Regions from separate parts of the Brevibacillus composti genome, predicted to be linked through region 3. Evidence: riboswitches for the same ligand, from Rfam matches in the RefSeq annotation. Region 3 holds a riboswitch; each other region holds the start of a gene.
What was found. A riboswitch is a leader RNA that binds a small molecule or an ion and turns the genes downstream of it on or off. The one in region 3 is predicted to bind glycine.
Positions count from the first base shown of each region.

Region 1: another riboswitch for glycine. It lies ahead of glyA (serine hydroxymethyltransferase); the one in region 3 lies ahead of gcvT (glycine cleavage system aminomethyltransferase GcvT).
Region 2: another riboswitch for glycine. It lies ahead of JD108_RS15800 (alanine/glycine:cation symporter family protein); the one in region 3 lies ahead of gcvT (glycine cleavage system aminomethyltransferase GcvT).

Region 1 is NZ_CP066308.1:1,311,515-1,313,780, reverse strand. Features, by position in the region: gene JD108_RS06705 (serine dehydratase beta chain) at 1-69, opposite strand, end outside; gene glyA (serine hydroxymethyltransferase) at 81-1,322, opposite strand; glycine riboswitch at 1,558-1,663, opposite strand; gene JD108_RS06695 (YjcZ family sporulation protein) at 1,830-1,925, shown strand; gene JD108_RS06690 (sporulation protein) at 2,029-2,266, opposite strand, start outside.
Region 2 is NZ_CP066308.1:3,112,924-3,115,189, forward strand. Features, by position in the region: gene JD108_RS15795 (electron transfer flavoprotein subunit beta/FixA family protein) at 1-720, opposite strand, end outside; glycine riboswitch at 1,045-1,157, shown strand; gene JD108_RS15800 (alanine/glycine:cation symporter family protein) at 1,330-2,266, shown strand, end outside.
Region 3 is NZ_CP066308.1:2,615,013-2,617,278, forward strand. Features, by position in the region: gene gcvT (glycine cleavage system aminomethyltransferase GcvT) at 1-1,067, opposite strand, end outside; glycine riboswitch at 1,146-1,256, opposite strand; glycine riboswitch at 1,257-1,351, opposite strand; gene JD108_RS13355 (DEAD/DEAH box helicase) at 1,573-2,266, shown strand, end outside.

The DNA of each region.
Region 1 (2,266 bases), 1.3 Mb from region 3:
GGCCGTGTGCGAACTGGAGGGACCGACCATGATCGGGCCGATGATGTCAAAGCAGCTGTTGTAGATCATAGGCGCCTCCTTCAGCGGACACGGGTCCCTTGTTGATGAAGCGGATACTGCTCGCACAGGCGGCTGATTTTCTCCCGTACCGCCAGGTCTCCCTTTCCTTTGAGAACGGCAGTGATCGCGCGTCCGATCGTCCGCATTTCCTCTTCTTTCATGCCTCGAGTCGTGGCCGCTGCCGTGCCAAGGCGGATTCCGCTGGTGACAAACGGGCTCTCCGGATCAAAGGGAATGGTATTTTTGTTCGTCGTGATCCCCGCCTCTTCCAGCAGATGCTCCGCTTCCTTGCCTGTCAGGCCAAAGACGCGCGTATCGAGGAGAACCAGGTGGTTGTCCGTACCGCCCGATACCAGTCTCGCGCCCTCTTCCTTCAATGTCTCCGCGAGGACTTTGGCATTTTGGACGACTTGCTGCGCATACGCGCGGAAATCCGGCTGAAGCGCTTCCTGAAAAGCCACCGCTTTGGCCGCGATGATGTGCATCAGCGGACCGCCCTGGATCCCGGGGAAAATGGCCTTGTTTACGCCCTTGGCGATTTCCTCGTCATTGGTCAGAATAATTCCGCCGCGGGGGCCGCGCAGCGTTTTATGGGTCGTGCTGGTTACGACATGCGCATGAGGCACGGGCGACGGATGCAAACCTGCAGCCACCAGGCCGGCGATATGGGCCATGTCCACCATCAGCTTGGCTCCCACCAGATCGGCGATTTCGCGGAACCGGGCGAAGTCGATCGTCCGCGAATACGCGCTTCCTCCGGCGATAATCAGCTTGGGACGTTCGCGGCGGGCTACTGCTTCTACTTCGTCGTAATCGATGAGATGATCATCTTCCCGCACCCCGTAGGCGACCACTTGAAACCACTTGCCCGAGAGGCTGACCGGACTGCCGTGGGTCAGATGCCCCCCATGCGAGAGATTCATCCCCATAAAGGTATCGCCCGGCTGCAGGAGAGAGAAGAAGACCGCGGTATTGGCCTGGGCGCCGGAGTGGGGCTGTACATTGGCATAGGCCGCGCCAAACAGCTTCGATACCCGCTCGATCGCCAGCCGCTCCACGACGTCCACATGTTCACAGCCGCCGTAGTACCGCTTGCCGGGGTAGCCTTCCGCATATTTGTTGGTCAAGACCGAGCCCATCGCTTCCAGGACGTCCTCGCTGACAAAGTTTTCGGAAGCGATCAACTCCAGGGTCCCCAGTTGGCGGCGATGCTCCGCTTCGATCGCTTCGTAGATTTCCCGATCATGCTCGCGCAAACTCATCCGATACTCCTCCTTGGTAGCCATCTTTCCCCCGATTCTCCCCATGCGAAAAACCTGCCCTGCACAGCGTCAAGCTGCGGAAGCCGCGGTTTTTTCATCTGTCAGGAAAACACAAAAAAGGACAGGGGAAAGATAGATCATGTGTAATCTACCTTTCCTCTGTCCTTTTTACCTGAGAGTTTAACTCCTGTTCGGAGTCTTCCCCTTGGGTGGCTGTTCGCTCTCTCCAGAGGTGCGTCCGATTGTGGTACTTTGTACCTGAGAGATTCTATCCCAAGGATTTTTGGGACTTGCTCCTTCGGTGCCGGCTCTTGCGTCACGGTCTCTCCCACAATCGTCATCCGCTGTATACAATTAATTCGAATCATACGCCAACGTTGTTATCATTGTCAATAATATTTCGAATAATCTTTCCCGGCGGAAAAATGGGTATTTGTCGGTATCACGGAACCGATCAGGCGCCCGTACGATAAGAGCATAGTCTTTTGACAGAGGGGGATGTGTCGGTTGAGCAATCTTTTCAATAGCGGCGGGTTTGCCGGGTTTGCCCTGATTCTGGTGCTGTTCATTCTGCTTAGTATCGTAGGCACCTCTGAAGACTGATCTGGCAGGTATCCTTTGCCCGATCCAACGAAAAAGCCCGGAGCCTGGCTCCGGGCCTTTTGCGATTTGGCGGCGGCATCTCCACGACTCGCCGGCACGCGCATCAGCGCAGGTGCTTGCGTATCAGCGCATCGATCCCGCTCGCCAGGTCGCTTGTGGGGCGGGTCAAGTCCGCCTCGGTCACGCGGAAGCGAGCATAGCGCTCGTCCAGATTAAATGCCTCCTGCAGCCCGCCGAAAAAGCCGCGGGAGCGTTTGTCCAGCTCCATGAGCACTTCCAGCTCTCCTTCTTTCAGGTAAAAGACCACTTCCAGCTCCTCCAGCCGGCTGCGGTACGCTCCC
Region 2 (2,266 bases), 500 kb from region 3:
TTTTTCCGGCGGCCATACCTTGGCGACGATCGTCGGTGAGCCTTTGAGCCCGAGCAGCGTCCGGTCGACATCCTCCAGATCGTTCACCGACCAGATCACCGGCTGAAAGCTGGCGGCCCGGATCATGTTGGGCAGCGGCGAATGGGGCACCTCATTGATCTCCTTTTCCACGGAGAACAGGCAGGGCAGGGTGGACTGAATCACTTCGTAGCCGTCCTCCAGTTTGCGGTGGACGACGGTGTATCCCCTCTCCTTGTTTACCTCCACGACTTTTTTCACGCTGGTCAGCGGAGGGATGTCCAGCCTCCGGGCGATTCCCGGTCCGACCTGACCCGTATCGCCGTCAATGGTCATCTTGCCGCAGATGATGAGGTCGATCGGCTTTTCCTTGGCGATCTTCTCCAGCGCCTTGGTCAGCGCGTAGCTGGTGGCCAGCGTATCGGCACCGGCAAAGGCCCGGTCCGTAATCATATAGCCCTCGTCCGCGCCGATCTCGATGCATTTGCGGATCGCTTTGACAGCGGGCGGCGGTCCCATGGTCAGGACGGACACGGTGCCGCCGTACCTTTTCTTCAGACGAACGGCTTCCTCGACAGCATGCGCATCGTATGGATTGAGGATGGCCGGCGCGCTGGAACGATCCATGGTATTGGTTCGCGGGTTCATCTTGATGATTTTGGTGTCCGGCACCTGTTTGATGCAGGCGACGATGTGCAGCATGGATAAAATCCCCCCTAAAAGCCCGGCGAGGTATCGTTATAACGGGGTCCCGCACAGGTTGTCTCACTTTGGCACGACACTTTCGGGCGACATGTTCCTCATTGATATAACGTATTGCACGGCCATGTCGAATAGACCAAGAAGAAATGCGGCCGCTTCGCCAGAGAAGAATTTTACATTGACATGCCATTCACTATCCCTATAATTGATTTATAAATCAGATACTGTTCGGATGAACCATTCAGGAGAAGACGAAAGTCTACCGACGGGGCAAGGGATTCCACCCGAAACTCTCAGGTCTTGGAAACAAGTAAAACTGCATGGGGACGAGCCTCTGGAGAGACTCCCTCTTTTTAGGAAAGAAGAGGAAACGGGCACCGAAGGAGCAAATTCGCATCTGCGAATAATCTCTCAGGTAAAAGGACAGAGTGGACGCAGCCTATTCACAAGGAGAGTTCTATTTGTTTCACAAACAAATGGAATATCCGTCTCTTTGTGATTTTTGCGCATAGCATGCGGCCCTGCGACCCGTGACCCACTCCCAGAGAACATTTCATCGCCGATGAGATGTTTTTCTTTTTATACCGAATCATCGAGGGGGAAACTGGAATGGATTCGCTGATGGACTTGTTGCAAGTGGTGAATGACTTCGTGTGGGGATTGCCGACGTTAATCCTGCTCGTCGGCACCGGCGTGATGCTGACGATTCGCTTGCGCGGCCTGCAGTTTCGCAAGCTGTGGTACGCGCTGCGACTCGCGTTTTCCAAAAAGCAGGAACATTCAGAGGCAGGGGATATCAATCACTTTCAGGCGTTGATGACTGCTCTCGCGGCGACGATCGGGATGGGGAATATCGCAGGGGTGGCGACAGCCGTGGCCGTCGGCGGACCCGGCGCCTTGTTCTGGATGTGGATTACCGCTTTGTTTGGCATGGCGACTAAATATGCGGAAGCGATCCTCGCGGTGAAGTACCGGATTCGGCAGGCTGACGGCACCTTTGCGGGCGGGCCGATGTACTATCTGGAAAAAGGGCTGAAACAAAAGTGGCTGGCTGTGCTCTTCGCCCTGTTTGGCACGATGGCTTCGTTTGGGATCGGGAATATGGTGCAATCCCACTCTGTCGCGGAAGCCGTGCAGTTGAACTTTTCGATCCCTCCGCTGGCTACCGGTCTCATCCTGGCCGCGTTTACGGCTTTTGTCATTCTCGGCGGCGTGAAAAAAATCGGGCAGGTCACAGGCGTGATGGTGCCCTTCATGGCGCTCTTCTATATCGTTGCCGGAATCATTATCGTCTTTGTCCATATCGATCAGGTGCCGCACGCCCTGGCGCAGATTATCTCCGGCGCATTCACCGGCACCTCGGCAGCGGGCGGCTTTTTGGGAGCGACTGTCGCGATGGCGATTCAAAAAGGGGTGGCCCGCGGAGTATTCTCCAATGAAGCGGGTCTCGGAAGCGCGCCGATCGCTGCCGCCGCCGCCAAAACCGATGAACCGGCCAAACAGGCGCTCGTGTCGATGACCGGGACATTTATCGATACGATCATCG
Region 3 (2,266 bases):
ATGACCGCTTTGAGTCTCTTGCCGCGGATTTCCACGTCCAGCTCTGTGCCGACCGCCGCATGCTCCGCTTTGATCAGTGCCAGCCCCACGTTTTTCTTCAGCGTGGGCGACTGCGTGCCGGTGGTGACTTCCCCGATCTGTTCGTCCCCGATGAATACCGGGTAATGACTGCGCGGAATGCCGCGGTCGATCATTTCGATGCCGACCAGCTTGCGCGGGGCGCCGTTTTCCTTCTGCGCCTTCAAAGCCTCCTGGCCGATAAACGGCACGTCTTTGTCTACCTTCACCGCAAAGCCGATGCCCGCCTCGATTGGCGAAATATCCTGGCTCAGCTCTTGGCCGTAGAGCGGCAGCTTCGCCTCAAACCGGAGGGTGTCGCGAGCCCCCAGTCCGCACGGCACCAGACCGTCCGCCTGGCCGACCTCCAGCAGTCTGTCCCACAGCTGGATCGCCTTGTCGTGATCGAGATAAATTTCAAAGCCGTCTTCTCCTGTATAGCCCGTGCGGGAGACGAGGCAGGAAATCCCGTCAATCTGCACATCGCGCTGAAAGCGGAAGAAGCCAATGGCGGAGAGATCGGTATCGGTCAGCTTTTGCAAGATCGATTCGGCGAGCGGTCCCTGAATCGCCAGCTGCGCTGTCTGTGGGGAGATGTTTTCGATCTGCACGCCGTCAATCAGGTGCTCCTGCATCCAGGCAAAGTCCTTGTCTGTATTGCCTGCGTTGATCACCAGCAGATAGTGGTCATCGGCGTATTTGTAGATGAGCAGATCGTCCACTGTCCCGCCATCCGGGTAGCAAAAGACACTGTACTGGGCTTGCCCCACTTCCAGTTTGGACAGGTCGTTGGTGGTCATCTGCTGCAGGTAGAGAAAAGCCTTCTCTCCCTTTACCTCGACTTCTCCCATGTGGGATACGTCAAACAATCCTGCCTTTGTCCGCACCGCCTCGTGCTCCTGCCCGATTCCGGAAAACTGCACGGGCAAGTCCCAGCCGCCGAAGTCGATCGTCTTCGCCCCGTATTTTTCATAGACCGGGAACAGCGGCGTGCGCTTCAATGTCGTCATACCTGGCACCTCCTGATTTTTATACAACAAAAAAGGACAAAACAAGAGAAATGGGAACGCCAAAAGAAAGGCGCCCATTTCTCCTCCTCTGTCCTTGGTACCTGAGAGTTGCCTCGCTGCATGGGAGCCTGTCGCTCCGCCAGCAAGTTTCCCCTTTGGTGGCCCGCAGCCGGGCTCTCTCCAGAGATGCGTCCAGTAGAGGTACTTTTGCCTGAGAGATTCACCATGACTGGCTTGCTCCTTCGGCGCTGCCCCGCTCGGCAGTCTCTCCCTGCTACTATCATTCGCGATGGATACTGGGTCATACATAATCTTTTCCTTACCATTCCATACTAATGGAATGAACTCCTCTCTATCCTACCATGAGAGTCGGCTCTTGAAAATATGCAAATTGCCTTTCAACTTACAAAATCACTAACAAATTTTTTATAAAAAAGAAGCAATGTTCGTTCTTTTATTTTGTATACCCATTACATTGGGAAATACATGAATTGGATGTGATGTTGTGCCGAACATTCCCGTTTCCTTCGAGACTGATTGGATGGATTTGTTACAGGAGCGGCTCAAACAGGACGGTCCCTGGGACAAATGGGACCTTTTTCAGCTGACGCTGGAAGCGGAGGAAGCGATGGCGATCCGCGAGTTTGACCAGCTGCAATGCCTGCAGTATCTGCCCACGCTCAAACCCTATCCGCACCAACTGCAAACCGCAGAGCGCGTCTTAAACGAGATGCGCGGCCGGGCCATCCTGGCCGACGAGGTCGGGCTGGGGAAAACCATCGAAGCCGGATTGATCTTAAAAGAGTACATGATCCGCGGATTGGCCAAAAAAATTCTCATCCTGGTGCCGGCCTCGCTGGTTATCCAGTGGACCAAGGAATTGAATCAGAAATTCGGCATCCCGGCCGTCGCCCAGAAAAAAGAATACATGTGGCGGCAGTACGATGTCGTCGTCGCCTCCATCGACACGGCCAAACGCGATCCGCACAGACGGCATGTCCTGGATATCGACTACGACATGCTGATTATCGACGAGGCGCACAAGCTGAAAAACAAAAAAACGCGCAACTACCAGTTCGTCAAGGAGATCCGCAAAAAATACTGTCTGCTCCTGACGGCCACGCCGATTCAGAATGAAATGGACGAGCTGTACAATCTGATCAATCTGCTCAAGCCGGGCCATCTCGGACATACCTCCA